3 regions of the Halomonas sp. ND22Bw genome follow, and region 2 is predicted to be linked to each of the others. Evidence: riboswitches for the same ligand, from Rfam matches in the RefSeq annotation. Region 2 holds a riboswitch; each other region holds the start of a gene.

Evidence for each region. A riboswitch is a leader RNA that binds a small molecule or an ion and turns the genes downstream of it on or off. The one in region 2 is predicted to bind thiamine pyrophosphate.
Region 1: it holds a riboswitch for thiamine pyrophosphate, as region 2 does, so the genes downstream of both, CVH10_RS07990 (sodium:solute symporter) here and thiM (hydroxyethylthiazole kinase) in region 2, are expected to answer to the same signal.
Region 3: it holds a riboswitch for thiamine pyrophosphate, as region 2 does, so the genes downstream of both, thiC (phosphomethylpyrimidine synthase ThiC) here and thiM (hydroxyethylthiazole kinase) in region 2, are expected to answer to the same signal.

Annotation. Positions count from the first base shown of each region.
Region 1 covers NZ_PXWD01000004.1:201,026-210,923, forward strand. Annotated here, with positions in the region: gene CVH10_RS07970 (CoA-acylating methylmalonate-semialdehyde dehydrogenase) at 25-1,524, shown strand; gene CVH10_RS25605 (hypothetical protein) at 1,687-1,857, opposite strand; gene CVH10_RS07975 (YbaY family lipoprotein) at 1,913-2,263, shown strand; gene CVH10_RS07980 (hypothetical protein) at 2,472-3,221, shown strand; gene CVH10_RS07985 (hypothetical protein) at 3,346-4,023, opposite strand; TPP riboswitch at 4,136-4,248, shown strand; gene CVH10_RS07990 (sodium:solute symporter) at 4,238-5,626, shown strand; gene ilvD (dihydroxy-acid dehydratase) at 5,696-7,384, shown strand; gene CVH10_RS08000 (hypothetical protein) at 7,478-8,149, opposite strand; gene CVH10_RS08005 (XRE family transcriptional regulator) at 8,242-8,607, opposite strand; gene glaH (glutarate dioxygenase GlaH) at 8,820-9,791, shown strand; gene lhgO (L-2-hydroxyglutarate oxidase) at 9,893-9,898, shown strand, end outside.
Region 2 covers NZ_PXWD01000003.1:24,422-34,319, forward strand. Annotated here, with positions in the region: gene CVH10_RS05225 (SDR family oxidoreductase) at 1-257, shown strand, start outside; gene CVH10_RS05230 (response regulator transcription factor) at 329-1,024, shown strand; gene CVH10_RS05235 (ATP-binding protein) at 1,021-2,382, shown strand; gene CVH10_RS05240 (hypothetical protein) at 2,493-2,783, shown strand; TPP riboswitch at 2,832-2,934, shown strand; gene thiM (hydroxyethylthiazole kinase) at 2,967-3,785, shown strand; gene thiE (thiamine phosphate synthase) at 3,775-4,395, shown strand; gene CVH10_RS05255 (DMT family transporter) at 4,475-5,350, opposite strand; gene CVH10_RS05260 (serine hydrolase) at 5,442-6,851, opposite strand; gene CVH10_RS05265 (HD domain-containing phosphohydrolase) at 6,890-9,877, opposite strand.
Region 3 covers NZ_PXWD01000005.1:171,772-181,669, reverse strand. Annotated here, with positions in the region: gene CVH10_RS09010 (sugar phosphorylase) at 1-677, opposite strand, end outside; gene CVH10_RS09005 (heavy metal translocating P-type ATPase) at 839-3,097, shown strand; gene thiC (phosphomethylpyrimidine synthase ThiC) at 3,170-5,059, opposite strand; TPP riboswitch at 5,136-5,255, opposite strand; gene tenA (thiaminase II) at 5,449-6,117, opposite strand; TPP riboswitch at 6,208-6,368, opposite strand; gene mdoH (glucans biosynthesis glucosyltransferase MdoH) at 6,457-8,370, opposite strand; gene CVH10_RS08985 (glucan biosynthesis protein) at 8,357-9,898, opposite strand, start outside.

The sequences.
Region 1 (9,898 bases), on a different contig from region 2:
CGGGGCCGCCAAAGGAGCCGCTAGATGTCCGTCAGAGAGATCCCGCTGTATATCGATGGCCAGGCCGTCACCTCGCAGAGCCAGGAATGGCGCGACGTACTCAATCCGGCCACCCAGGAGGTGGTCGCCCGGGTGCCGTTCTGCACCCTGGAGGAAGTCGATCGCGCCGTGGCCAGCGCCAGGGCCGCCTTCTTCGAGTGGCGCCGCACGCCGCTGGCCAAGCGTCAGCGCATCATGCTGAAGCTGCAGGCGCTGATCCGCGAGCACACCGAGGAGCTGGCCGCGCTGATCACCGAGGAGCACGGCAAGACCCTGCCGGATGCCGCCGGCGAGGTGGGCCGCGGGCTCGAGGTGGTGGAGCACGCCTGCTCGATCACCTCGCTGCAGCTCGGCGAGCTGGCCGAGAACGCCGCCACCGAGGTCGACGTCTACACCCTCAATCAGCCGCTGGGCGTGGGCGCCGGGATCACTGCCTTCAACTTCCCGATCATGCTGCCGTGCTTCATGTTCCCGCTGGCCATCGCCACCGGGAACACCTTCGTGCTCAAGCCCTCCGAGCAGGACCCGAGCTCGACCATGCGGCTGGTCGAGCTGGCCCACGAGGCCGGCGTGCCGGCCGGGGTGCTCAACGTGGTGCACGGCGGCCCGGACGTGGCCAACCGCCTCTGCGACCACCCGGACATCAAGGCGATGTCGTTCATCGGCTCGACCCACGTCGGCACCCAGCTCTATCGCCGTGCCGCCGAGGCCGGCAAGCGCGCCCAGGCGATGATGGGGGCCAAGAACCACTGCGTGGTGATGCCCGACGCCAACCGCAGCCAGGCCATCAACAACCTGCTGGGCTCGGCCTTCGGCGCCGCCGGCCAGCGCTGCATGGCCAACTCGGTGGTGGTGCTGGTGGGCGAGGCCCGCGACTGGCTGGACGAGCTGGTCGAGGGCGCCCGCCACATGAAGGTCGGCCCCGGCACCCAGCGTGACGCCGACCTCGGCCCGCTGGTGTCGCCGGCCGCCAAGGCGCGGGTGGAGGACCTGATCGCTGCCGGCGAGCAGGAGGGCGCCCGGCTGCTGATCGACGGCCGCGGCTGTCAGGTGGAGGGCTATCCGGAGGGCAACTTCGTCGGCCCGACCCTGTTCGCCGACGTGACCGCCGAGATGACCATCTACCGCGAGGAGATCTTCGGCCCGGTGCTGTGCGTGGTGAGCGCCGAGACCCTCGACGAGGCGATCGACTTCATCAACGCCAATCCCAACGGCAACGGCACCTCGATCTTCACCAACTCCGGCTGGGTGGCTCGCCGCTTCGAGACCGAGATCGACGTCGGCCAGGTGGGCATCAACGTGCCGATTCCGGTGCCGGTGGCCTACTTCAGCTTCACCGGCTCGCGGGCCTCCAAGCTCGGCGACCTCGGGCCCAACGGTAAGCAGGCGATCGGCTTCTGGACCCAGACCAAGACCGTCACCGCCCGCTGGTTCGAGCCGGAAAACGTCTCCGGCGGCATCAACAGCACCATCTCGCTGAGCTGATCCCATCCCGCTCGGCGGTCATCGACGGCCCTGCCTCGGGAGAGGCGGGGCCGTCGTGGTTGGGCGCGTGTTGACCGGGCGCCGGTTCTGCGCCGGCGAGGGATTCCATGATCCGTGTCATGCCGGTTTCCCCGCTCGCCCTACCGGGACGCCGAAACCTTGCTACCTTGAGGTGGTATCGAACTGGAATGAAGCCGCCTTGGCGTCACGAGCCTGTTCGGGCTGACGCGGCCAGCGGTGTCGGGTCTTTTCCTCGCCCTGGTACATGAAGGAGTCATCAATGAGATCGAAAAACGGAATCGCGGCAGTGATCGGCCCCTGGATGATTGGCACTCTCGTCCTGTTGCTGGCGGCATGCAGTCAGCCACAGAGGACGGGAGAGTCGTCGATGCAGCAGCCGGACAACTCCCTGATGCGGGTCATCAGCGGCGAGGTGTGGTATCGCGAGCGCATGGCGCTGCCACCGGGAGCCGAGGTCATCGTGACCCTCGAGGATCAGTCGCGCGCGGATGCACCCGCCACCGTGCTCACCGACTACACCTACACCGTCGAGGGCGCCCAGCCTCCCTATCCGTTCCGGCTTGTCTATGACCCTCAGGCCATCGACGAGCGCATGACTTACGGACTGCGGGCACGGATCGTTCACGACGGCGAGCTGCTGTTCACCAGTACGGAGCACGTTGATCCCTTCGCCGGCGAGGCGGGTGACCCCGTGCGCATCAGGGTCTCGCGGCAGTAAGCGTTGCTGGGGCCGGGGGAGATTTCCCCCCTCGCGAGTTTCCTTCGGCTTTGGCTCTGCAGGTGCGCCTGCGGGCCATCCGTGGGGCATCACGGGTGCCACGTCTGCGGACATGAAACGCGCCTGCCTGCTGTGGGCATGCCTATCCGGGCGTGGGGAAGGAAAACCGTAGCCCAGGGAGTCACGGATGCTTGCACGAAATGCACTGATGATCGCCACCTTCTTTGCCATGTTTTCCCCGGGGATCGCCAGCGCTCAGCAAGATGGCCTGGGCTCGGAAGCCAACGATCCGACGGCCTCCGTCATGGCCTTCCAGCTGCAGGACTTCTACACCTACCGGTACCACAACCTCGACGACGAGGACGGAAACCGCATGCAGTTCCGCGCCGCCATTCCGTTCTCGCTGGGCGACTCCAGCAACATCTTCCGACTCACCGCGCCTTACGTGACCGACTCGCCGAATGACTCGAGCGGCTGGTCCGACATGACCCTCTTCGACCTGGTGACCTTCGACCGCTCATGGGGGCGATTCGGCGTTGGTGCGGTCGCGCTGTTGCCGACCGGGGAAGACGGCCTGAGCGCCGAGAAATGGGGGCTCGGTCCCGCCGTGGGCTTCGTGGCCAGCCAACCCTCGGGGATATGGGGGCTGTTCAATCAGAACGTGTTCACGGTGGCGGGAGACGACGACTACCGCGACGTGAATATCTCGATCGTGCAGCCGATCGTGAACTACAGCCTCGGGAATGGCTGGTCGGCGGGGGCCTCCGACATGTCGATCACCTATGACTGGGAGCAGCATGATTGGGTGAGCCTGCCCCTGGGCGTTGCGCTCAACAAGCTGGTGAGGATTCAGGAGTATCCGGTGCAGTTCACGGCCAGCTATGAGCACAACTTCTACGACGAGGGGGTGAGCGCCTCGGACACCCTCAACCTCACCGCCAAGCTGCTGTTGCCTTGAACGGCAGCGGTGAGTAGGGGGCCGCTGGTCACCTCCGAAGCGCTAAAGATCAATGACGCCTCCGGCGATCCTGACCCTTCCATGGAAGCTTCTGCATTCTCCTGAGGCCCCGCTACGGTATCGCCTAGGGGCGGATATGGGCCATCTCCAGCAGCTCGCTCAGCGGTTCCAGCTGGCCCACGTGCAGCACCAGCACGCACTCGCCGGGTTCGTCGTCGGCGGGGCGAACGATGGCGAATTCGCCTTCCTCCAGATGGAATTCGTGGATCTCGCGGCTGCCCTCGGGCGTATTGCAGCGGATCGAGCGGTAGGCCTCGTCCTCGCCGTAGGTCAGGCGGTGATAGACCTTGAAGAAGGTATAGAGCGACAGACCGCGGGGAAACGCCGGCCAGCGGGCCGGGTTGTCTCGAGTCTCTGAGTCGACCTCGAGGCCGTCGGCCTCGGCGCTGGCGATGGCACCGGCCAGCGGCTCGGCGAGCAGGCTGTCGGCCTCGCCCGGCAGTGGGGCGAGACGGTCCAGCGCCTGCTGGTAGCGCTCGGCGATCGCACGCAGGTCGGCCGTCATGCCCAGCGCATGGTCGCCATGTCGCAGGTCTTCGGGGGCGCAGCCGCCGTTCTCCCAGCCGTGGATCACCCTGAGCGTCAGTCGCCCTTCGCGCATCGGCGCCTCCAGCAGCGCCTGGAGGGCGATGCGCAGGTGCAGCTGGCGCTCGGGGACGCCGTTGTCGAAGGCGGCGTAGGGCTCGGCGAAGATCCGGTGCAGGCAACCGGGGGCGTGTTCCTTGGCTTCGGTAAACGGCATGGCGGGGTCCGGGCTGGTTGTTCGAATGGCGGGAAGGATGTGTCATGCTGGCGTGGCAATCCGGATATCGGCCATGTTGGCCCTGTCTTGAGGATCGCCACTACAATCCATTCACTGTCGCCAGGGGAGTCCCGCCGGCATCGGCGGGGCTGAGAGAGCGTGCGTCGCTGACCCTGGAACCTGATCCGGTTCACACCGGCGGAGGAAGTGCGACATGCCTTATCTGACGTCAGCCGTGCTTGGCGCGGCGCTTCTGTGTTTCACCGTTCTGGGCCTGCGTGCCCGCCGGGCCGACGGCCCGCTCGACGACTACGTCACCGCCCGCAACTCCCAGTCGGCCCCGACCCTGGGGCTCTCCTTCCTGGCCTCCGGCATGGGCGCCTGGATCCTCTTCGCGCCGCCCGAGATCGGCGCCTTCGTCGGCCCGCTGGGCCTGGCCGGCTATGCCATCGGCTCGGCGCTGCCGTTTCTCGTGCTCGGCGCCTTCGGCCCGGCCATCCGCCGTCGCCTGCCGCAGGGGCGCAGCATCGGCGAGTACGCCGAGGCCTGCTTCGGCGCCGGCATCCGCCGCTGGGTGGCGCTGGTCTCGGTGCTGTACATGGGCTGCTTCCTGGCCGCCGAGCTGACTGCCATCGGCGCCATCACCGGGCTGCTGTCGGACGTGCCGGTGGCGCTGGTGGTGGTCGGCGTGGCGGTGGCGACCCTGCTCTACACCGCGCTGGGCGGGCTGCGCGCGAGCCTGGCCACCGATCGCTGGCAGGCCTGGCTGCTGCTGGCCCTGCTGCTGGTGGTGGGCGGCGTGGCGCTGGCCCGGCTGCCCGAGCTGCCGGCCGAGGCCGCGCTGCCGTCGATTCCCGCCGGCGATGCGCTGTCCGTGGCGTTGACGCTGGTGATCGCGGTGACCGCGGCCAACCTCTTCCACCAGGGCTACTGGCAGCGGGTGTGGGCGGCCCGGGACGACCGGGCGCTGGGGCGCGGCGCCTGGCTGGGCGGCGGCATCACCGTGCTGGTGGTGGCGGTGGTCGGCGGCCTCGGCATGCTGGCCGCCATGGCCGGCGTGTCGCTGGGCGAGCCGCCGATCCCGTTCTTCGCGCTGCTCGCCGAGGCGCCGGGCTGGCTGGCGCTGCCGGCGCTGGTGCTGGCGGTGACGCTGGTGGCCTCCAGCGTCGACACCCTGCAGAACGGCATCGCCTCGCTGGTGGTGGCCGGCAGCGGCCGTCGCGGCCTGTCGCTCAGGGCGTCGCGGTGGGTCACCGTGGCGCTGATGGTGCCGGTGGTGGCGATCGCCCTTCAGGGGCTTTCGGTGCTGCGACTGTTCCTGATCGCCGATCTGCTGTGCGCGGCCATCGTGGTGCCGGTGTTGCTGGGGCTGTGGGCGCGGATGAGCGCCGTGGCGGCGCTGGCCGGCGGCCTCGCCGGGCTGGCCGGTGCGGTGCTGCCGGGCTGGGTCGCCTCGGGCAGTGCCCTCGACGGCCTGCTGGCGGCGAGCTTCCCCGGTGGGGTGCCGACCCTGCCACCCTTCCTCGGCGCGCTCGTGGCCTCCAGCGCGGTGGCGCTGCTGGTGGCCTGGTGGCGCCCGGCCGCGGTGCGGCGCACGGCCTGAACGGTTGCCAGGCCGGCGGATGACGGCCACCCTCTGAAGGTCATCCCGACCTGACGGAGGAGCCGCGCCATGAGTGACACGCCACAGGATCCCCGCCGCCGCCATTCCGCCCCGGTGGTGGACGGCGTCGGCAAGTCGGCCAGCCGCGCCATGCTGCGCGCGGTGGGCTTCAACGACGCCGACTTCACCAAGCCCCAGGTGGGCATTGCGTCCACCTGGAGCCGCGTCACGCCCTGCAACAGCCATATCGGCGAGCTGGCCGAGCAGGCCAGCGCCGGGGCGGATGCGGCCGGCGGCAAGGGCGTGATCTTCAACACCATCACCATCTCCGACGGCATCGCCAACGGCACCGAGGGCATGAAGTATTCGCTGGTGTCGCGGGAGGTGATCGCCGATTCCATCGAGACGGTGGCCGGCTGCGAGGGCTTCGATGGCCTGGTGGCCATCGGCGGCTGTGACAAGAACATGCCCGGCTGCCTGATCGGCCTGGCGCGGCTCGACCGGCCCAGCGTCTTCGTCTACGGCGGCACCATCCTGCCCGGCGAGGGGCACACCGACATCGTCTCGGTGTTCGAGGCCATGGGCGCCCACAGCCGCGGCGATCTCGACCTCATCGACGTCAAGCGGATCGAGGAAACGGCGATTCCCGGGCCCGGCGCCTGCGGCGGCATGTACACCGCCAACACCATGGCCTCGGCCATCGAGGCACTGGGCATGAGCCTGCCCGGCAGCTCGGCGCAGAACGCCGTGTCCCAGACCAAGCGCGACGACAGCCGGGCGGCGGGAGAGGCGGTGCTGGCCCTGCTCGAGCGCGACATCACGCCCTCGGACATCATGACCCGCGAGGCCTTCGAGAACGCCATCACCGTGGTGATCGCCCTGGGCGGCTCCACCAATGCGGTGCTGCACCTGATCGCCATGGCCGACGCCATCGGCGTGTCGATCACCCTCGACGACTTCACGGCGATCGGCAAGCGGGTGCCGGTGCTCGCCGACCTGCGCCCCAGCGGCCAGTACATGATGAGCGAGCTGGTCGAGATCGGCGGCATCCAGCCGCTGATGAAGACCCTGCTCGAGGCGGGGCTCTTGCATGGCGACTGCCTGACCGTGACCGGCGCCACACTGGCCGAGAATCTGGCCGATGTGGCGCCTTACCCCCAGGATCAGGCGATCATCGCGCCCCTCGAGGCGCCGCTGAAGGCCCAGAGCCATCTGCGCGTGCTGCACGGCAACCTGGCGCCGGAAGGGGCGGTGGCCAAGATCACCGGCAAGGAGGGCACGCGTTTCTCGGGTTCGGCCCGGGTGTTCGGCTCCGAGGAGGAGGCCCAGGCGCGCATCAACGACGGCAGCGTGGTGGCCGGCGACGTGGTGGTGATCCGCTACGAGGGGCCCCGCGGCGGGCCCGGCATGCGCGAGATGCTGACCCCGACCTCGGCGATCATGGGGCGCGGGCTCGGCAGCGAGGTGGCGCTGATCACCGACGGCCGCTTCTCCGGCGGCAGTCACGGCTTCGTGGTCGGCCACGTGACGCCGGAGGCCTTCGACGGCGGTCCCCTGGCGCTGCTCGAGGATGGCGACACCATCACCATCGATGCCGAGGCCGATACCCTCGATGTCGCGCTCACCGTCGAGGAGCTCGAACGACGCCGGGCCGCCTGGCAGCGGCCGGCGCCGCGCTACACCCGCGGGGTACTGGCCAAGTACGCGCGCACGGTCAGCTCCGCCTCGACCGGGGCGGTGACCGACCGCCCCGACTAGCTTGGCCCATCGGGGACCCGAGACGCGACGGCGCCGCCCCGAGGGGCGGCGCCGTTCGTGCTTTCGGGCAGGGCGTGCCCTGCGGCCGTCGGCTTACTGGGAGAGCGCCCGGTTCATCATGTCTTCCATGCTCATGGCGTCCTCGGGCAGCTCGAAGGCGCTTGCCGCCGGGGCCTCGTCGGACAGCGAGGCGATCCGGAAGCGGTCGCCGAAGCGCAGCATGCCGAGCCCCTCTTCCTCCAGCGCCGAGGCGATCGGGTCGGGTTCGCCGGTCATGGTGCGCTGGTAGGCGTGGAAGGCGCGCATCAGCTCACGTACCTGATCGTCGTCGCTCAGCACCAGGGTGTCGTCATGGGCGTTGCCGGCCTTGTCGGTCCACGTCAGCGCGTAGACCTCGCCCTCCAGGCCGGCGACGGTCTCGCGTTCGCCGGTGGCCTCGAGCCGTTCGACCGAGTCGGCCTGCTGGCTGGTCACGCCGGCCATGGCCTGATCGCCGCCCATGCTCTCGGCCATCTGCTTGAGGCGGGCCATGTCCATGACCAGGGTCTGGCCCTGCATCCGGGTGACCATGTAGCCGTTGCCGTCCTTGAGCAGCATGAAGCCCGCCTGGGCCTGCTGGGGGAAGTCCATGCGCAGGTCATCGCCCGCCCAGCGGACTTCCATGGTGGCGTTGCCCTGGTCGGAACGGCTCTCGAGGGTGGCCTGGCCATCGGCCAGGGCGGGCAGCGAGGCGGCCAGCAGCAGGCCGGTCACGAGGTGGCGCATCGGGAATCTCCCTGATCTCTCGAATCCATGAGGTGGAAGGGCCGGCGTGACCGGCCCGGGCCCAGTGCGCGGGCGAGCGGGTCGCCTGACGGCTAGGGCGGCGTGAGTTCGTGGTCGATGGTGCTGCGCAGTGCCTGTAGCTCGTCGAGGGTGAGCTGCTCCAGGCGTCCGGCGAGAAGGTCGCTGATCTTCTGCATCGGCAGGCCCGCGCGACGGGCGATCTCGCGGTTGCCGAGATCCGATACGGCGATCAGCCGAGTGATGATGCGCATGAGGCGCGTACGTTGTTCCAGGTCCCTGACGTCGAGGTCAGGGCATCGTCGCGGAGGGTCGAGGATTTCCGCGTTGGATGGGCTTGCCGTGCTCATGATGCTCCACAGGACAGAATCGACCGCTACAGCATGAAGCCTTTTGACGCGTTTCGCCAGTGGTCGAAAGGCGGATGGCGCAAGATTCATTGCCCGCTGAATCGGCCGGTGGCGGGGATGGCAAGGCCAGGGGCGGACAGGGCAAAGCGCGGTCTCCGATGCGGTTGAATCCCCGGTGTTCTTGGTCTGTGGTCGGCATTTCCGGGCGCGGGGGAGATGTAGGGATGACGGCGGTTTGTTGATGTTTTATAAAAATGTCGATATTTTTGATTCATCGACCCTCGATCCCCTGGAGCCTCCCGATGACCGCGTTGACCCGGATACCCGAACTCGCCATGCCGCTGCCCGCCGACCTGCAGGGCTTCACCCTGACGCCGTCGGCCCAGTCGCCGCGCTTGCTGCAGATGAACTTCTCCCGCGAGGTGGTCACGGCCTTCGTCGAGGCCGTGGCCGAGTGGCCGGTGCAGGCACTGGAGTACAAGTCGATGCTGCGCTTTCGGGTGGCGAAGCTCCTCGACGACCTGTGTGGCAACACCCTGCAGCCGGTGCTGATCAATACCCTGGTGGACCGCGCGACCGGCGGACTGCAGGTGGTGCCCGAGGGCCTGGACGACGTCGCCCAGGCCGAGGAGATGGTCAAGTTCGCCACCGCCGTGGCGCACCTGATGGGGCGTTCCAACTTCGACGCCATGAGCGGCCAGTTCTATGCCCGCTTCGTGGTCAGGAACGTCGACGAGTCCGACAGCTACCTGCGCCAGCCGCATCGGGTGATGGAGCTGCACAACGACGGCACCTTCGTCGAGCAGGACACCGACTACGTGCTGATGATGAAGATCGACGAGCGGCACATGCAGGGCGGCGACTCGCTGCTGCTGCACCTGGATGACTGGGAGGACCTGGAGCGCTTCTATCGCCATCCGCTGGCGCACCGCGGGATGCGATGGGCGGCGCCGCCCAGCAAGAACGTCGCCAAGGACGTCTTCCATCCGGTGTTCGACGTGGACCGCGAGGGGCGGCCGATCATGTCCTACATCGACCAGTTCGTGCAGCCGAAGGACTTCGAGGAGGGCAACTGGCTGTGCGATCTCTCCAAATCGCTGGAGGGCAGCGCGGCGATCCTGTCGGTGCCCAATCCGGTGGGTAGCTTCCTGCTGATCAACAACCACTTCTGGCTGCACGGCCGGGACCGCTTCACGCCGCACCCGGAGCTGCGCCGCGAGCTGATGCGCCAGCGTGGCTATTTCACCCATGCCGCGACGCGTCCCCAGCGTTGAAGCGGGCGGCGACGTCGAATCGCGCCCTGAGGGTATAAAGGGGCATGACCGGGCCATGCCGTCTCCGCGGCGTGGCCCTCGCTCATCGCAACGAGGACGGCATGTAC
Region 2 (9,898 bases):
CCCCGAGGGCCACCCGCACCGCCATGAACGCCCCGGCCATGGAGGAGATGAACCGGGCGCTGGGCAACGCCATGGACGATCCGGAGACGGTGGCCGTCCAGATCCGCCGCGCCATCGAACGCGGTCGCAAGGAGACCCGCCTGGGCCGCGCCGAACCGATCTTCGCGCGGCTCAACGCCCTGTGGCCGGGGCTGATCGATCGCGCCCTGCGCCGCCAGCTGCCCACCATCCGCCGCTTCATCGCCCCGCCACCCTGAGCCGCCAGGGTCGACAGGCGCGGCCTCCGAGGCGAGTATCGGCATGACCGGAGCACCGACAAGGAAGGCCCATGCGCATACTGCTGGTGGAAGACGATCCCAGCCTGGCGTCGGGCATTCGCCTGGCGCTGAAACCCGAGCACTACACCGTCGACATCCTCGGCGACGGCATCGAGGCCCTCAACGCCCTGCGCGACGAGGAGCCCTTCGATGCCGTCATCCTCGACCTGGGCCTGCCCCGGCTCGACGGCATCGACCTGCTCACGCGGCTGCGCCGCGGCGGCCATCGCGTGCCGGTGCTGGTGCTGACCGCCCGCGACGGCATCGAGCAGCGCATCCAGGGCCTGGATGCCGGGGCCGACGACTACCTGACCAAACCCTTCGAGGTCGACGAGCTCAAGGCACGGCTGCGCGCCCTGCTGCGCCGCAGCCAGGGCCTGGTCAGCAGCGAGCTGCGCCACCGCGGCGTGGTGCTCGACCCGGAGAACCGCCGCGTCACCTACCAGGGCCAGCCGGTCACGCTGTCGCGCCGCGAGTTCACCCTGCTGCAGGAATTCCTCAGCCACCCCGGCCACGCCTTCACCCGCGACACCCTGGCCCGCCTGCTCTACGGCTGGGACGAGGACGTGGAGAGCAACGCCATCGAGGTCCACGTTCACCACCTGCGCAGGAAGCTGGCCCCGGAGCTGATCCGCACCCTGCGCGGCATCGGCTACATCATGGACAAGGCCCCGGCGGACGAGGCCCCCGGGAACAGGATCCCATGAGCTCCATCCGCCGCCGCACCCTGGGCATCGCGCTGCTGGTGGTCGCGCTGTGCATGCTGGCGATCGGCGTGACCAGCTATCGCGACGCCGCCCGCGAAGTGGCGGCGCTATTCGACGCCCGCCTGGCCCAGCAGGCCCGGCTGATGGAAGGCCTGGTGCGCACGCCGCTGCCCGAGGCCCGGCGCGAGGCGCTGCTGGCGAGCCTCGACGACGCCCTGCGCCGCAACACGCCGGGCACCGACGGCGGCCACCGCTACGAAGGCGAGGTGGCCTTCCAGGTCTGGCGCGACGAGCTGCTGCTGCTGCGCTCCGCCGGCGCGCCGACCGCGCCGTTCACCGAGCGTCGTGCCGGCTACGGCGACGCGACCCTGGACGGACGCGAGTGGCGCGTCTTCGTCCTCGGCGACGACGACCTGCGGGTGCTGGTCGGCGAGCGCGGCGACGTGCGCGGCGAGCTGGTCCGGGGCATCGCCCTGCGCACCCTGGTACCGGACCTCGTGGGCCTGCCGGCACTGGCGGTGCTGCTGTGGTGGGCGATCGGCTGGGGGCTGCGGCCGCTGTCACGGCTGGCCGCCCAGATCGAAGCCCGCGACCCCCAGCGCCTGAACCCGCTGCCCGACGACCCACTGCCCCGCGAGCTGGCCACCATCGTCGGCGCCCTCAACGGCCTGCTGGCGCGGATCCGCACCCTGCGGGCCCGCGAGAAACGCTTCATCGCCGATGCCGCCCACGAGCTGCGCACCCCGCTGACGGTGCTCGACCTGCACGCCCAGAACGCCCTGGCCACCGAGGATCCGGCGGATCGGCGCGAGGCGCTGACCCTGTTGCGCGACGGCCTGGCCCGCGCCACCCGGCTGGTCGGCCAGCTGCTGACCCTGGCACGCCTGGACCCGGAGCAGGAAGGCGCCCCGGATCAGCGCATCGACCTGCTGCACGAGGTGCGCGAGTCGCTGGCCGAGCTGATGCCGCTGGCCACCGACCACGACCAGAGCCTGCACCTGGAGGCCGACGAGGGGGCCGACTGGGCGCTGACCACCGAGCCCGGCGCCGTCACCACCCTGATCAAGAACCTGGTCGGCAACGCCATCCGTCACTCCCCCGCCGGCAGCCGCATCGACGTGGCACTGACGGCGGAAGAGCGAGCGCTGGTGCTGCGGGTGGACGACAGCGGGCCCGGCATCCCCGAGGACGGCCGCCAGCAGGCGCTGGCGCGCTTCCACCGCGGCGGTGCGGGGGCCGGGGCCGGCCTCGGGCTGTCCATCGTCGACCGTCTGGTACAGCGCCACGGCGGCCGCCTGACGCTGGGCGACGCCCCCGGTGGCGGGCTGCGCGTGAGCGTGCGGCTGCCCCGCGCCTGACACGGCATCGTCATGTCGCTCCCTTAGCGTTGGTGTAAGCCGACTTTAAGCCAACGCCGTTACGGTGGTGGGCTGGATCGCCCAACGACAACCGGAAAGGAGACATCGACATGCACGCCATGCCCCCGACCTCTCTCGACGCCGCCCTGCGCCGCCCCCTGTGGCTGGCCCTGGGCGGCGTGCTGCTGCTCGTCGTCGAATGGCTGATCAGCCCCTGGGGCGTGGGCAGCCTGCCACTGGCGCTGGTCGCCCTGGCCGCCGGCGCCGCCTTGCTGCTTCGCCCCCTGAACGCGGCGCTGCGCCTCGAACCCGAGGAGGAAGGCAACGGCATGACCGCCGATCTCCAGACCGTCTCCCAGGCCAGCCTGCTGACCCTGGCCGTGCTCCAGCTGGCCGCCTGAGGCGACGCCCGCCGGCTTTACATGCTCCGGGCGAAGAGGGATAGTGAGGCCCGACGACAGGGGCGCCGGGGCGATGATCCGCCGCGGCTGAGAGGCACCCTCACCACCTGACCCGGATAATGCCGGCGGAGGGAGTCGTGCCGGCTCCCTGCGCGGCCGCGCCTCCCGTCGCCAGGAGGCCCGATGCATTCCCTCGATCCCGCGCCGCATCTGGCGCGCGTGCGCCGCACCACCCCGCTGGTTCACAACATCACCAACCACGTGGCGATGAACTTCATGGCCAACGCGCTGCTGGCGCTGGGCGCCTCGCCCGCCATGGTCCACGCCCGCGAGGAAGCCGCCGAGTTCGCCGGCCTGGCCACCGCCCTGACGCTGAACATCGGCACCCTCTCGCCCCACTGGCTCGACGCCATGGACGCCGCCGCCCGCGCCGCCAATGACGCCGGCACGCCCTGGGTGCTCGACCCGGTGGCGGTGGGCGCCACCCGCTTTCGTCGCCAGGCCGGCGCCCGGCTGCTGGCGCTGGGGCCGACCGCGATCCGCGGCAACGCCTCGGAGATCTTGGCGCTGGCCCGACAGGGCGGCGGCGGGCGCGGCGTGGACAGCACCGACAGCGCCGACAGCGCCGAGCGCGCCGCCGTGGCGCTGGCCCGCGAGCATGCCACCGTGGTGGCGGTCACCGGCGAGGTCGACCTGGTCACCGACGGCCGACGCCTGGCGCGGGTCTCCGGCGGCCATGCGCTGATGCCTCGCGTCACCACCATGGGCTGCGCCCTGACCGGCGTGGTCGGCGCCTTCCTGGCCGGCGCCGAGGACCCGTTCGCGGCCACCGTGGCGGCGCTGACCGCCTACGCCGCGGCCGGGGAGCTCGCCGCCGAGACCGCCGCCGGCCCCGGCAGCTTCGCCGTGGCCTTCCTCGACGCCCTCTACGGCCTCGCCCCCGACACCCTCGCCACGCCGCTGGCCGACCGTATCCACCTGGAGCTCACCGATGCGCCTTGATCTGTCCCTCTACCTGGTCACCGACCCCGAGCTGTGCGCCGACCACGGCGTGGAGCAGACCGTGCGGGACGCGGTACGCGGCGGCGTCAGCCTCGTCCAGCTGCGCGACAAGCACGCCGCCGACGCCGAGCTGATCCCGCTGGCCCGGCGCCTGAAGGCCGCCCTGGCCGGCAGCGGCGTGCCGTTGATCATCAACGACCGCCTCGAGGTCGCGCTGGCCAGTCGGGCCGACGGCCTGCACATCGGCCAGGACGACGGCGAGGTCGCCGATGCCCGTGCCGCGCTGGGCCCGGACGCCATCCTCGGCCTCTCGGTGCAGACCCACGAACAGCTGGCACGGCTGGACGCCGGGCGCCTCGACTACCTGGGCCTCGGCCCGGTGTTCGCCACGGCCACCAAGCAGGACCATGCCGCGCCGCTGGGCTTCGGAGGCCTCGCCGCGCTGGCCGCCGCCAGCCCGCTGCCCACGGTGGCGATCGGCGGGCTCAAGGTCGAGCACGTCGAGGCGGTACGCCATGCCGGCGCCGATGGCCTGGCGGTGGTCTCGGCGATCTGTGGCACCCCGGACCCGGAGGCCGCCGCCCGCGCCTTCCCGCCCTTCCACCGCTGACGCCTGGACGGCCATCCCCGAACGCAGGCGGCCCCGCGCGAAAGAGCGCGGGGCCGCCGGGTCGCCGATGCGACCTGCGTCACAGGGAAGGCCGCCGGTTCAGCGCGACGCGCCGCTCCTGATAGGCGATGGCCAGGCCGCTGGCGATGATCAGGCTGCCGCCGGCGAACACCCAGGGATCCGGCATCTCGCCCCAGAAGCCCCAGCCCAGCAGGGTCGCCCACAGCAGCGCCGTGTAGTCGAAGGGCGCGGCGATGGCCGCCGGGGCGTAGCGAAAGGCCTGGGTGATCCCCACCATGGCGCCGACGCCGAGCACCCCGGCGGCCAGGAAGCCCAGCCAGTGCAGCGGCGCCGGCGTCTGCCACACCCAGGGCAGGGTCAGGGAGGCCGCCAGGCAGGGCACCAGGGTGGTATAGAAGACCATGGCCCACAGCTGCTCGCCCTCGCCGTAGCGGCGCGCCGTGATCATGGTCAGGGCATAGAACAGCGCCGCGGCGACCACCACCAGCATGGCGGGCTGGAAACCGGCCGCCCCGGGCCGCACCACCACCAGCACCCCGACGAAGCCGAGCAGCGTGGCCAGCCAGGTCGGACGGTCGACCCGCTCGCCGAGCAAGGGCACCGACAGCAGCGTCACGAACAGCGGCGCGGCGAAGGCGATCGCCGTGGCGGTGGCCAGCGGCAGCAGCACCAGCCCCCACATGAAGGTGATCATGGTGGCGGTGAAGATCAGGCCGCGCAGCAGGTGCACGCCCGGACGCCGCGTGCCGAGGGTGCGCAGGCCGCCGCTGAAGCGCGCGATCAGCACGATCAGCGGCAGCGACACCAGGGTGCGGAAGAAGATGATCTGCAGCGGCGAATGCACCGCGCCCAGCCACTTGGTGAGGGCATCGCCCAGGGCCAGGCACAGCACGCCGCCGCACATGAACAGGATGCCTTTCAGAGAGGGAGCCATGCAGCGCCTCCGTGCGCGCGTCGAGGGAGGGGAAACGACACCGCCCCGACGGCCTGACCGTCGGGGCGGTGAGAGGGGCCGGAACCGAGGGTCAGAGCGAGGCCTGGACCACCATGCAGTCCATGCCCTGGGACTGGAGACGCTGGCAGGCGCTGCGGGCCTGGCGCTCGCCCAGATCGACCAGCCGCGCCCGGTAGACGCCGGCTTGCGCCACCCAGGGCACGTCGACCCGGGCGTCATCCAGCTCCGCGGCCAGGCGGGCCGCGGCGCGGTCGGCCAGGCGACGAGCGTGATCGGCGTCGCTGAAGGCGCCGACCTGCACGCCCCAGCCGCCGGTCCGCTCGTCGCGGTCGATCAGCGCGGTCAGCGGATCCGCCTCCGCCGCACCGCCGACGGCCGCGTCGGCGCTCGGCGCCGAGGCCACGATCGCCTCGTCCGGCGAGGGGGCGGCGACCTCCTGCACCACCGGCCCCGGCGCGGCGGCGCGGCTCGGCTCGCTGGCCGCCGGCGTCGAGGCCGGCTCGGGCGCCCGGGCGGATACCGTCGCGGCCGGTGCCGGCGCCGCGCTGTCGAGGCTCGCCAGCATCTGTCCGGCCGGCGGCAGCGTGCGGCCCGGCAGCGGCATCAGCCGCTCGTCGGCGATCTCGGTGCGGGCCAGCCAGCCGTGACCGTCGGCCAGGGCGGCACGGGCGAAGCCGCGATTCAGCAGGTCGGCCATGTGTTCGTCGCGGGAGGCGGCGGTGAAACCGCCCATCACCACCGAGAGCATGCGCCGGCCGTCGTGTACCGCCGAGGTGGCGACGTTGAAGCCGGAGGCGCGGATGAAGCCGGTCTTGAGGCCGTCGGCGCCCGGGTAGTTGGCCAGCAGGCGATTGTGGCCGCGGTAGGTGTTGCCGCGCCAGGTGAAGTCCTGCAGCGAGAAGTAGTGGTAGTACTGGGGGAAATCGAGCATCAGCCGACGGGCCAGCACCGCCATGTCGCGGGCGGTGGTGACCTGGGCATCGTCCGGCAGGCCGGAGGCGTTGCGGAAGGTGGTGTGGCGCATGCCGAGCTCGCGGGCGCGCTCGGTCATCATCCGCGCGAAGTGGCGCTCGCTGCCGCCCAGCGCCTCGGCGACGACCACCGCCACGTCGTTGGCCGAGCGCACCACCAGCGACTCGATGGCGGTCTCCACCGGGATGCTGTCGCCCGGCTTGAGGTATAGCTTGGTGGCCGGCATGGCCGCCGCCGCCCGCGACACCGGCAGCGGCTGCCCCAGGCTCATGCTGCGCCCCTCGATGGCCTCGAACAGCATGTAGAGGGTCATCATCTTGGTCAACGAGGCCGGATAGCGCGGCGCATCGGCGTTCTCGGCGTAGAGGATCTCGTGGGAGTCGGCGTCGATGACGATGCCCGCATAGCGGGGATTCTCGGCCTGGGCGAGCGGTGCCAGCAGCACGCTGGCCATGACGAGGGCGGCGAGCAGACTCACTCGCCAGCCGGAAATCGGAGTCGGCAGCATCGGTGTTCCCCTGAAGAATGACGCGCTTTATGAGTGCATTATGACCCAGGGGCCTGCCCTGTACAGGGCGAAACGCGGCCCGAGGCGCCATTTCCACTTTTCATTGTCGGACATCCAGCCTCGTTCTTGAGCGCGTCGATGTCCACCTCGTCGATCTGCGCCGGCGCCAGGAAGCGCTCGGCGTAGTCGCGCCACACCCCGCTGTCGAGCAGCAGGGCGAAGACGTCGGGATCCAGGTGGCCGTCGCGGGCCATGGCGGCCAGGATCGACAGCGAGCGCGACAGCGTCAGACCCGGCTTGTAGGGCCGGTCGGCGGCGGTCAGCGCCTCGAACACGTCGGCCACCGCCATGATGCGCTCCTCGAGGCTGGCCTCGGCCAGCACCAGCCGACGCGGATAGCCTCGACCGTCCATGCGTTCGTGGTGGTTGCCGGCGATGGTCGGCACCCGCCGCAGATGGGCCGGCCAGGGCAGCGACTCGAGCATCATGATGGTCTGGACGATGTGCTCCTGGATGCGGAAACGCTCGACGTCGTTGAGCGTGCCGCGGGCCACCCGCAGGTTGTAGAGCTCGCCCTGGTCGCCGGCCACCTCGGGCGGCTGCATGGCGAAGCCCCAGCGGTTGCGCGGATCGTCCTCGGCCACCGGCGGCGGCGCAACGACCCAGTCGAGGCGGTCCCGGGGGCGATCGGCCAGCAGCCGCTCCTCCGCGGGGGGCGGGGCTTCGGGCTCGCGCGCCAGTCGTGCGGCCTCCTCCTCGGACACGCCGAGCCGGTCGTCGAAATGGCGCCACCAGCGCCAGTCGGCGATCGCCTCGAGCCGCGCCAGGCGAGTCTCGTCGAGCGCCTCGCCGCCGCGGTTGAGCTCGGCCACCAGCCGGAAGGCCTCCTGCAGCTCGGCCTGCCGGCGGCGGCGCGCCTCGGCCAGCGCGGGTTCGTCGCCGCCCTCGGCGAGCCCGCGCCAGTAGGCGACGTCGGCGTCGCGCCACAGCACCTCGAAGCGGGTGCGGATCTCGTGGATGCGGTTGTAGCGGGCCTCCAGCTTGGTGGCCTTCTCCATGACCTCGTCGGGGGTGGTCAGCTTGCCGCAGTCGTGCAGCCAGGCCGCCAGGTGAAAGGCGGTGCGACGGTCGTCATCCAGCGTCTCGTCGGCGAAGGGGCCGCTGTTCGAGCGGTGGGCGCCCTCCAGCAGCATCTCGGCCAGCTGCGGCACCCTCGAACAGTGGCCGCCGGTATGCGCCGACTTGGCGTCGGTGGCCCCGGCGATCAGCTCGACGATGGCGTCCAGCAGGCGCTTCTCGCCCTCCAGCAGGCGGCGGGTCTCGATGGCCACCGCCGCCGCCCCGGAGAGCTCCTCGACGAAGCGCCGCCAGGAACGATCGCCGCCCGATCCCGACGCGCGCAGCGCCAGTATCAGCAGCCCCATGCGATGGCCACTGCGATTGCACAGCGGCTGCACCAGATAGCCGCTGGCCGCGGCCCGGCGCTCCAGCGCCGCCATGCCGCTCTCGTCGGGGGCCTTCAGGGTCAGGCACGCCGGCAGCGGATCGTCGGGATCGCCCTGGCCCTGCTCGGCCTCGCAGGCGAAGCGGGTGGGATCGCTCTCGTCCTCGAGGTAGATGGCGCCGTGGCGGCTGTCGGTGATGTTCAGCAGGTCCTCGAGGACGGTGGCGAGCAGCGTGTCCAGCCGCGGCTCGCGGCTCAGCGTCCGCGTCATGCGCTGGAAGCCCGCGATGCCCTCGGCCATGCCCGTCAGGGCGCCGCTCAGCTGCTGCACCTCGCGCACCGGCGAGCGCACCCCGCGGCAGGCGGAGAAGTCGAAATCGCCCAGCGCCCGGACCTGCTCGGCCAGGGCATTCAGCGGGCGGCTGAGCCGATGGCCGACCCACACGCCCAGCGGCAGCAGCGCCAGGGCCAGCAGCACGGCCACCAGCGAGCGCTGCCACAGCAGCTCACGGGTGCCGGCGAGCAGCTCGCGCTCCGGCACCACCATCAGCAGCGTGGCCGGCTCCACGCCGGGAATACGGAACGGCAGCCGCATGCCGAACCAGTCCTCGCCGTCGACCCGGAAGCGGGCCGAGGCGCCGGACGAGGCGTCGTCGGAGGCCGCCTCGCCCGGGGCCGCGGCGCCCAGCGAGGCGCCCTCGTCCCGGGTCAGGCGGCCGAGCCGCCGCAGCACCGGGTCGTCCAGTTCATCCAGCGTCGCCAGCCGCGGCGAGCCGCCATGCTCGGCGAGCAGCGCCTCCACGTCGGGATGCGCCAGCAGCCGGCCGTCGCGGGACACCACCGCCAGCCGGGTGCCGGGCGTGATGCCCAGCGCGTCCATCTCGCTGCCGAGATCGGCCAGCGAGGCGTCCAGCCCCACCACCGCCCGCCCGTGGCGGCTGCGCCGGGCCAGGGTGATGCCGATCTCGCGGGTGGTGAAGAAGACATAGGGCTCGGTGAGCCAGGCGCCGCTGGCCGCCATCGCCCGCCGATACCAGGGCCGCTCCCGGGGATCGAAGGCGTCGCCCGGCTGAAGCCGCCGGCCCAGCAGGTTCAGGTCGCGGTCGTAGAGCCGCCACTCGGCCTGGGCGTTGCCGCTGGCATCGCGGTCGACCGCCTGCACCAGATAGGCCGCCTCGTCGGCGTCAGGCACCTCGGGCAGCCGCTCTTGCGGCACCCGCCCGGCCGGACGCAGCAGCAGGAAGTCGCCATCCTCGTAGCCCACGTAGACGGCGCTGGCCGCCGAGTGCGCCTCCAGCGAGGCGGCCAGCAGCGGCAGGTGCCGCAGGCGATCGACGAGCCGCTGGCGCGACGCCAGGTCGTCCTGGGCCAGCAGCGTCACCACCACCCGGGCCGGATCGATCAGCCGCCGCGCCCGCTCCTCGGTGGTCACGGCCAGCTGGCGGCCGGTGTCTTCCACGGCGCGGACCATCATATTGTCGGCACCGCGGACGCCATGCCACAGCAGCACCCCGGCCACGATCAGCATCAGGCCGACGATGGACACGGCGGTCAGCGCGCGAAGGGAGAGGGAACGGCGCATGGGTGGCCTCGGCAGCGACGA
Region 3 (9,898 bases), on a different contig from region 2:
AGCAGCACGTCGGGGTTGGCGAAGTTCAGGTCGATCTGATCCTCGGAGAAGGTCGCCCACAGGTGACGGGGCCCGCGGCGGGTCGGCACCTTGACCAGCAGCGGCGAGCTGCGCGGTCGTACCACCGCCGAGAGGTCGGTCTCGGGATCCATCTCGATGAAGTAGTCGCGGCCGGGCTGGTTGCCGCCGAGATAGTCGGCGAACCACAGCGATTCCCGTGAGACGTGGTTGAGCACCAGGTCGACCCCCAGATCGAAGCGACGGGAAAGGCGGCGGACCTGGGGCCAGTCGCCGAGTTTGGGATCGACCTCGCGGTAGTGGATGACCGAGAAGCCATCGTCGCTGCTCCAGGGGAAGAAGGGTAGCAGGTGCACGCCGCTGAAGGTCTCTCCGAGGCGGCCGGCGACGAAGTCGTCGAGGACGTCGAGCGGTGGCTGCTCGCCGTCGACCAGGCTGTCGCCATAGGCGATCAGCCACTGGTCGCGTTCACTCCACAGCGGCCGGGCGGGCGGTGCCTCACCATCCGGGGGCGTCATGGGGGCCTGATGCGCCAGCAGGGTGAACAGCCGGCGCAGCACCTCGTCGGCGCGGGGGCCGTAGAGCATCGTCAGGTGGCGATGGGCGCGCTCATGGAAGGCCTCGGCGCCAAGTGGCGTCGAAAGGGAAGGTGCCGGCATGGCGATCGCCTCTCGTTGGGGGTTTCCTTAAGCATGCAGGCCGCGTGCCAGCTGTCCATGCTGACGGTGTCGTGCCCGGCATCATCACCGCTTGAGTCTATAGCGGCTAGAGGCTATAGGCTGATGCCATGTTCCGATGTCGGGCTCCCGAGGAGGTCAGGATGGCGCAAGACGCCGCAAAGGATGCACACCAGCGACACCAGTGGCGCGTGGACGGCATGGACTGTCCGAGCTGTGCCGGCAAGATCCGCGGCGCGCTGGAGCGTCTGGATGGCGTGGGTGACGTGCAGGTCTCGGTCATGCAGGGCTCGCTGGCCCTCGATCTGGATACCGGCCGCACGGCGCCCGAGGACGTGGAGTCGCTGGTCGAACGGCTGGGCTATGGCGTTCGGCGACAGTCGGCGCAGGACGATGCCGAGGCGCCTTCGGGCGCCGGCTGCTGTGCCGGTCGCGATCATGCCGATCATTTCCGTCGGGGTGATGACGCCTCGCCCCGGCGCTGGCATGCCACCGCCAAGGGGCGCCAGGTGCTGGCCACCGGGGCGGCGCTCGGCGTGGCCACGCTGCTGCGCTTCACCGTCGGAACGGAGGTGGCCCACTGGGCTTTCCTGGCGGCCTGCCTGATCGGACTGGCGCCGGTCGCTCGCCGTGCGGTGAGTGCGGCGCGGCTCGGCATGCCGTTCACCATCGAGATGCTGATGACCCTCGCCGCCGGTGGCGCGCTGATCATCGGCGCCGCCGAGGAGGCGGCCATGGTGGTGCTGCTGTTCGCGATCGGCGAGATCCTCGAGAGCGTGGCCACCGACCGGGCCCGCTCGGGCATCCGTGCGCTGTCCGACCTGGTGCCCAGGGAAGCGAGGCGCGAGGCCGCCGACGGCGAGATCCACACCGTGGAGGCGTCTCGGCTGGCGGTCGGACAGGTGGTGGTGGTGCGGCCGGGTGACCGGATCCCCGCCGATGCCACCATTCTCGAAGGCCGCTCGTCGATCGACGAGTCGCCGGTGACCGGCGAGTCGGTGCCGCGGGCTCGAGGCGAGGGTGACGAGGTCTTCGCCGGCTCGATCAATCACGATGCGGTGCTGCGGCTGCGGGTGTCCCGGCCGCAGCAGGACAACACCATCGCGCGCATCATCCGGCTGGTGGAAGAGGCTCAGGAGGCGCGGGCGCCCACCGAGCGCTTCATCGACCGCTTCAGCCGTGTCTATATGCCGGCGGTGGTCGGCCTGGCGGTGCTGGTGGCCGTGGTGCCGCCGCTGGCGTTGGGCGGCGACTGGGGCGAGTGGACCTATCGCGCCCTGGCGCTGCTGCTGATCGGATGCCCCTGCGCGCTGGTGATCTCGGTGCCGGCGTCGATCGCCTCGTCGCTGTCCAGCGGCGCCCGGCACGGGCTGTTGCTCAAGGGCGGCGCGGTGATGGAAGCCGCGGCCCGCACCGAGGCGGTGGCCTTCGACAAGACCGGCACCCTGACCGAGGGACGGCCGCGAGTGACCGACGTGGTGCCGGCAGGCGTCGACGTCGCCGCGCAAGACGTGCTCGCCCTGGCGGCGAGCCTCGAGCGAGACGCCAGCCATCCGCTGGCGCGGGCGGTGCTCGAGCACGCGGCCTCGCTCGGCGTCGGGCCCTCGATCGTCACCGAGGCGCGGGCGGTGCCCGGCCAGGGCGTCGAGGCGCTGATCGAGGGCCGTCGGGCCTTCGTCGGCGCGCCGCGCCACGCGGCCGAACGCGGCACGCTGGCCGAGGGCATGGCTGAGCGACTCGAGGCCCTCGAGGCCGAGGGCAAGACGGTGATCGTGGCGGTCGAGGACGGCGTGGCGCTGGGGGCCATCGCTCTGCGCGACGAGCCGCGGCCCGATGCCGAGGCCGGCGTGCAGGCGCTGTCGGCGCTGGGCGTGCGCTCGGTGATGCTGACCGGCGACAACGATCGCACCGCCGCGGCCATCGCCGGGCGCCTCGGGATCGAGCGTCGCGCCGGGCTTATGCCGGAGGGCAAGGTCGAGGCGATCCGTGAGCTCGCCGGCCATGAGCGGACGATGATGATCGGTGACGGCATCAACGACGCTCCGGCGCTGGCCAGCGCCCAGGTGGGCGTGGCCATGGGCTCGGGCACCGACGTGGCGCTGGAGACCGCCGACGGCGCGCTGCTGCGCAACCGGGTGGGCGACGCGGCGGCACTGATCCGGCTGGCGCGGGCGACCATGGCCAACATCCGCCAGAACATCGCCATCGCCCTGGGGCTGAAGGGGCTGTTCCTGGTCACCACCGTGCTCGGCATCACCGGGCTGTGGCTGGCGATCCTGGCCGACACCGGCGCCACCGTGCTGGTCACGCTCAACGCCCTGCGGCTGCTGCGCTTCGCGCCGGGCGATCGTGACTCGACGCAAGACGACGTGGCGGTTGCCGCCTCGCCCGCGGCAAGCTGAACCAGACTGGCGGCCTACAAGAACGCCGCGCCGGCTGATTGCCGGCGCGGCGTTCTGCATCCAGGCGCGAGGTCAGACCTCCTTGTACAGCTCGGCGCCCTCTTGGCGGAACTTCTCGGCCTGCTCCTCCATGCCCTTCATCACAGCGTCCTGGTCGCCGTCGAGGCCCTTGTCCTTGGCGTAGTCGCGGACCTCCTGGCTGATCTTCATCGAGCAGAACTTGGGCCCGCACATGGAGCAGAAGTGCGCCACCTTGGCCGAGTCCTTGGGCAGGGTCTCGTCGTGGTATTCCCGGGCGGTGTCCGGGTCGAGGCCCAGGTTGAACTGGTCCTCCCAGCGGAACTCGAAGCGCGCCTTCGACAGGGCATTGTCACGGCGCTGGGCGGCCGGGTGACCCTTCGCGAGATCAGCAGCATGCGCGGCGATCTTGTAGGTGATGATGCCGGTCTTGACGTCGTCCTTGTTGGGCAGGCCCAGGTGCTCCTTGGGCGTCACGTAGCAGAGCATGGCGCAGCCGTACCAGCCGATCATCGCCGCCCCGATGCCGGAGGTGATGTGGTCGTAGCCCGGCGCGATATCGGTGGTCAGCGGCCCGAGGGTGTAGAAGGGCGCCTCGTCGCACTCGCGGAGCTGCTTGTCCATGTTCTCCTTGATCAGGTGCATGGGCACGTGGCCGGGGCCCTCGATCATCACCTGGACGTCGTGCTCCCAGGCGATGCGGGTCAGCTCGCCGAGTGTCTCGAGCTCGGCGAACTGGGCCTCGTCGTTGGCGTCGGCCACCGAACCCGGGCGCAGGCCGTCGCCCAGCGAGAAGGCGACGTCGTAGCGCTTGCAGATCTCGCAGATCTCCTCGAAGTGCTCGTAGAGAAAGCTTTCGCGGTGGTGGTAGAGGCACCACTTGGCCATGATCGAGCCGCCGCGGGAGACGATGCCGGTGGTGCGTCTGGCGGTGAGCGGCACGTAGCGCAGCAGCACGCCGGCGTGGATGGTGAAGTAGTCGACGCCTTGCTCGGCCTGCTCGATCAGGGTGTCGCGGAACACCTCCCAGGTCAGGTCCTCGGCCACGCCGTTGACCTTCTCCAGCGCCTGGTAGATCGGCACGGTGCCGATCGGCACCGGGGCGTTGCGGATGATCCACTCGCGGGTCTCGTGGATGTTCTCCCCGGTGGACAGGTCCATGATGGTGTCGGCGCCCCAGCGGATGCCCCAGGTCATCTTGTCGACCTCGTCCTCGATGGACGAGGTGACCGCCGAGTTGCCGAGGTTGCCGTTGATCTTCACCAGGAAGTTGCGGCCGATGATCATCGGCTCGGATTCCGGGTGGTTGATGTTGTTGGGGATGATGGCGCGACCCGCGGCCACCTCGTCGCGCACGAACTCAGGCGTGATCTCCTCGGGCAGGCGGGCGCCGAAGGCCTCGCCCGGATGCTGGTGGCCGAGGAGGCGCTCGACCTCCTCGCTGCCCATCGTCTGACGCTTCTGGTTTTCCCGAATGGCGATGAATTCCATCTCGGGGGTGATGATGCCCTGGCGCGCATAGTGCAGCTGGGTGACGTTCTTCCCTGCCTTGGCCCGGCGGGGCGTGCGGGTCAGCTCGAAGCGCAGCGGGGCGAGCATCGGGTCGTTGGCGCGGCGCCGGCCGTACTCCGAGGTCGGGCCGTCGAGGAACTCGGTGTCGTCGCGGGCCTCGATCCAGGCGCGGCGCAGCTCGGGCAGGCCGCGGCGCAGGTCGATGTTGGCCTCGGGGTCGGTGTAGGGGCCGGAAGTGTCGTAGACCAGCAGTGGCGGGTTTTCTTCATCTGCGCCGGAGGTCTTGGTCGGCGACAGGCCGATCTCGCGGAAGGGCACGCGGATATCGGGTCGTGAGCCCTCGACGAAGACCTTGCGCGAGCCCGGCAGCGGGGCCACGGCGGCGTCGTCGACGCGGGCGCTCTCGTTGAGGAAATGGGCGGTCTTGCTCATGGTCGTGCTCCCTTGGCTTGAATGGTTCGTCAGGGAGGACCGTCGGGGAGGACAGGGGCGGCCGGCGCCGAGGCGCCGCCGCGTGTCGCTTGATCCCTACGCTGGTCCTAGCCAGTTCAGGTTCAACGGGATCCATGCTTGGGCGCCTCGCGCCGCATGATCTCAGCCGTCTTCAACGGCACCCCGTCAAGCGTGGTGTGCCCGCTGTGGTGGCGGGCCTTATTGCATCATGTTGTCTGTTTGGTCCGGGCTCGCCGCAGAGCCGGGGAAGGCCGAAGAGGAGGTCCTACGCCAGGGATGGCGTCGGTAGCGTACAGGGAAGTATTCACAGCGCCTCCTCGGAGGCCTTCCCCGGCGATTCCTGTCTCAACGGCCAGCTTGCCGCTAAATCAGTCCGCGCGATCCAGGCCCATCTGCCAGAAGTCGATCTCCAGCCGGGTGGCGTCGCGGAACAGTCGCGCCAGCTGGTCGAAGCGCGCCGGCGTCACCTCACTGAGCCGCGCGTCCAGCCAGGCGATCTCGGCGTGCATCGCCTGCTGGAACTCGTCGCCCTGATACATGGCGATCCAGGCGTCATAGGGGTTGGCGTCGCCGCGCACGGTGAACGGCTGGGCCTGAAGCCAGTTGGCGATCTCGCCGTAGCCCACCAGGCAGGGGGCCAGCGCCACGCGCAGGTCGAGCAGGTCGCCGCGGCTGCCGGCGTCGAGCACGAAGCGGGTGTAGGCCAGGGTGGCGCGGGCCTCGGGCAGCGCCGCCAGGTCGTCCTCGCCGATGCCCCAGTCGCGGCAGAAGCCGCGGTGCAGGTCCAGCTCGACGTCGAGGATGGTCTTCAGGCCGTCGAAGGCCTGGCGTAGCTCGTCCAGGTCGCGGCTCTTGTAGGCGGCCAGGGCGTAGGCGCGGGCGAAGTGGATCAGGAACAGGTAGTCCTGCTGCAGGTAGTGGCGGAAGGAGTCCGCCTCGAGCGTGCCGGCGCCCAGGGCGCGGACGAAGTCGTGCTCGGTGTAGGCGCGCCAGTCGGCCTGGCAGGCGGCGGTGAGATCACTGAAGCGACGGCCCATCTTGCCTCCGATTCCGATGAGAGCGGATGCCGGGGGGGCGCACGGGCGTAGCGGAAGCGGGAAGGGAGAGCCGGGGCACAAGGAGGGCGCGCCGGCCCGCCGCCTGATTCCCTACGCCGGTTCACGTGCGGCGCGTGCCACACCCACCCGGATCAGGTTCCACGGGACCAGCGCTGGGTTCTGTCTCGAACGTCGTCGAGCGTGAACCTGCGCCATCTCAGCCGGTTCCACCGGCACCCCGTCAAGCGAATGGGCCGAGTCTAGCAGCTTGGCGGGCGACGAACACCCCTCTCATCCCCCTTGTCATCACTCCTGTCGTCATCCCGGACGCCGCGACGATCACTTGCCCTGGACGGCGCTCGCCTCGGCGCTCGACGTCCGCGCCCAGTCGCCGCCGAAGGACTGGATCGGCATCTCGCAGGGCCGCTCGGCCGGCGGTGCGGCGGGATCGCCGGCCGCCTCGAGATCCAGCGGCGCCGGCTCGGCCTCGAGCACCGCCGGCGGGGCGGTCTCGCCGGGCACCAGCAGCAGGCCGCGCCGGCGCAGGCCATGCCCGATCGTCAGGCTGCTGCTCCAGCGCACCAGCGGCGCGGCTAGCATCAGCCCTAGCCATACCGGCGTCAGCCACCAGAAGAAGGTCGGCGTGGCCCACCAGGTCACGCCCGCCCAGCAGAGGCCGACCAGGCTGCCCGGCCAGGTGTGACGCAGCGCCTCGCGCCAGGGCAGGGCGCGCCCCTCGCGCGACTGCGGGTTCCAGGCCACGGTGAGGCCGCTGAAGACCTCGATCACGAAGCGGCTGTGGAAGACCATCATCAGCGGCGCGATCAGCATCGCGAACAGCGCCTCCAGCAGGGCGCTGGCGACCAGCCTGCCGCGCCCGCCGTAGCGGGACGGCGCTCGGCACAGGGCCAGCACTACGCCCAGCAGCTTGGGCGTCAGCAGCATCGCCAGGGTGCCGCCGAGCAGCGGCATGATCAGGTTGGGTGGGGCGATCGGCCAGTCCGGGAACAGCTGGGCGTCGGAGGTGAAGAAGTTGGGCGCGATCAGGGCGCGCAGCAGGGCATCGGCGGTGCTGACCGCGAGGATCGCCAGCCAGATCAGCGACGACAGGTAGGCCAGAGCGCCGCACAGGAAGTGCACCCGGCTGACCATGTGCAGGCCGCCGGCGCCCAGCAGGCGCAGGTGCTGCAGGTTGCCCTGGACCCAGCGGCGGTCGCGCTTGGCGTAGTCGAGGATATGGCTCGGCATCTCCTCGAAGCTGCCGCCGAGGTCGGTGCGCATGCGCACCTCCCAGCCGGCGCGCCGCAGCAGCGCGGCCTCGACGAAGTCGTGGCTGAGGATGTCGCCGCCCAGCGGTGGGCGTCCGGGCAGCTCGGGCAGGCCGGCATGCCGGATGAAGGGCGCCACGCGCAGGATGGCGTTGTGGCCGAAGTAGTTGGCGGCGTCGGACTGCCAGAAGCTCAGCCCGGCGGCCAGCATCGGCGAGTAGACCGCCGCCGCGAACTGGTTGGCGCGCCCGAAGAGGCTGTCCTGGCGCACGGGAATCGGCACCGTCTGCAGCAGCCCGAGGCGCGGATTGGCCTCCATCTGGGCGATCAGCTCATGCACGGTATCGCCGCTCATCACGCTGTCGGCGTCGAGCACCAGCATGAAGTCGTAGCGCTGCCCCCAGCGTTGGCAGAAGTCGCCGAGGTTGCCGGCCTTGCGGCCGGCGTTGCTGTCGCGATGGCGGTAGTGCAGCCGGCAATGGCCGGACAGCCGCCGCTGCAGCGCCGCCATGACGGCCTTCTCCTCGGCCACCACGGCCTCGTCGGTGCTGTCGCTGAGCACGAAGGCCTCGATGTGCCGGCGCTCGGTGATCGGCGGCAGGTCCCGGCAGGTCGCCTCCAGACCCGCGGCGACCCGCTCGACGTCCTCGTTGTGGATCGGCATCACCAGGGCGGTGCGCGAGCGGGCGTCGTCGGGCGGCCGGGGCGAGCCGGCCAGGGCCAGGCTCAGCGGGTCGCGGCCGGCGAGGCTCAGGACGAAGCCGATCAGGCCGCTCCAGAAGGCCACGGCGATCCAGCCGAAGGTCACCGCGAACAGCGCCAGGACCGCCAGCTCCAGCGGGGTCAGGCCGCCGACGTGGAGGATGCGGAACATGGTCCACACGCCCAGGGCGGTGGTGGCGGCGATCAGCAGGGCGACGGCCCAGCGGCGGGTGCGGCGCCAGGGAATGGGCGCCGCGGCGTTGCGGGAATCAGCGGCGCTCATCGGGATACCAGACATAGTTCCAGGTTTCTGTCAGCGGCTCGCCGTGCAGGGTCAGGGCCAGGCGCATGTCGGCCGGTGTGCCGTCTTCCGGCGCGAGCCGGAAGCTGGCGCGCCAGGTGTCGTCGGGCAGGCGCTGGACGCGGGGTTCGATCAGCTCGCCGCTGGAGGTGGTCAGGCGCGGCTCCACCGTCTGGTCGGCCTCGAGGCCGTCGAGGGTGGGCCCCTGGAAGTCGACGATGAAGACGCGCTGGCTGGCGGGCGGCGGATCGTCCTGCCCCGGCGTGGCGCCCCAGCCCTGGCGCGAGCGCAGCACATGGGCGAGTCGCTGATCCGGCGGCGTGGCGCCGAGGGTGCTCAGCCGGTAGCGGAAGGTCCGCGACTGCCCGGCCTCGAGCGGTTGCTCGGGGATCCAGTAGGCGGTGATGTTGTCGTTGGCCTCGCTGTCGGAGGGGATCTCGACCAGCTCGACGCGGCCCTGGCCCCAGTCGCCCAGCGGCGTGACCCATTCGCTGGGGCGCGTCTCGTAGCGGGCCTCGGCGTCCAGGTAGGCCTCGAACCGGCGCGGCCGCTGGATCAGCCCGAAGCCCCGGGGCGAGGTGTCCTGCAGGCTCGACAGATGCAGCGTCTCGGGATTGCTCAGTGGGCGCCAGATGCGCTCGCCGTCGCCGGTCTGCATGGCCAGGCCGCTGGAGTCGTGTACCCGCGGGCGATAGTCGTCCGCCGGGTAGTCGCCGAGCCCGCCGTGCATGTACATGCTGGTCAGCGGCGCGATGCCGAGCTTGGCCACGACCTCGCGGGCGAACAGCCGCGCCTCGGTCTCGACCGTGGTCGGCTCGCCGGGAGCGATCTCGAAGCGGTAGGCGCCGGAGAGCGACGGGCTGTCGAGCAGGGCGTAGACCGTCAGATGCGTGTCCTCGGGGCCGGGCTCGACCAGCCAGAACTCGCGAAAGGCGGGGAACTCCTCGCCGCGGGGCGCGCCGGTGTCGATGGCCAGCCCGCGGCTCGAGAGGCCATAGCCCTGATCGCGGCCGATCATGCGGAAATAGGAGGCGCCGAGAAACACCATGAACTCGTCGCGATAGTCGCCGCTGTTCAGCGGGTAGTGCAGGCGGAAGCCGGCGTAGCCGAGATCGCCGAGGGCCTCGGCGTCGAGATCGGCCAGCCCGGCGGCCTCGTCGTCGTAGCGGAAGCGCGATGGGTCGAAGGGCAGCGGGCTGACCTCGCCGTCCTCGTCGACCAGGTTGAGCACGACCGGCTGGTCGTAGAGGAAGCCGGGATGGAACAGCTGGACCTCGAACAGGCCGTCGTCGTGCCAGACGGCGCGGTCGGGGCGGAAGCGGATCTGGCGATAGGCGTCGTAGTCGAGCTCGGTCAGCGCCGGCGGCAGGTCGGCGTCCGGTGCCTCATAGGGCGCGTCGGCCAGGCGCTCGGCGCGGTCGGTGACGCGGTCGAACAGCCCCTGCTCGGCGGCGGGTTCGGCGCTGGCCTCCATGGCCAGCGTCGTCCCCAGCGAGAGGGCCAGGAAACG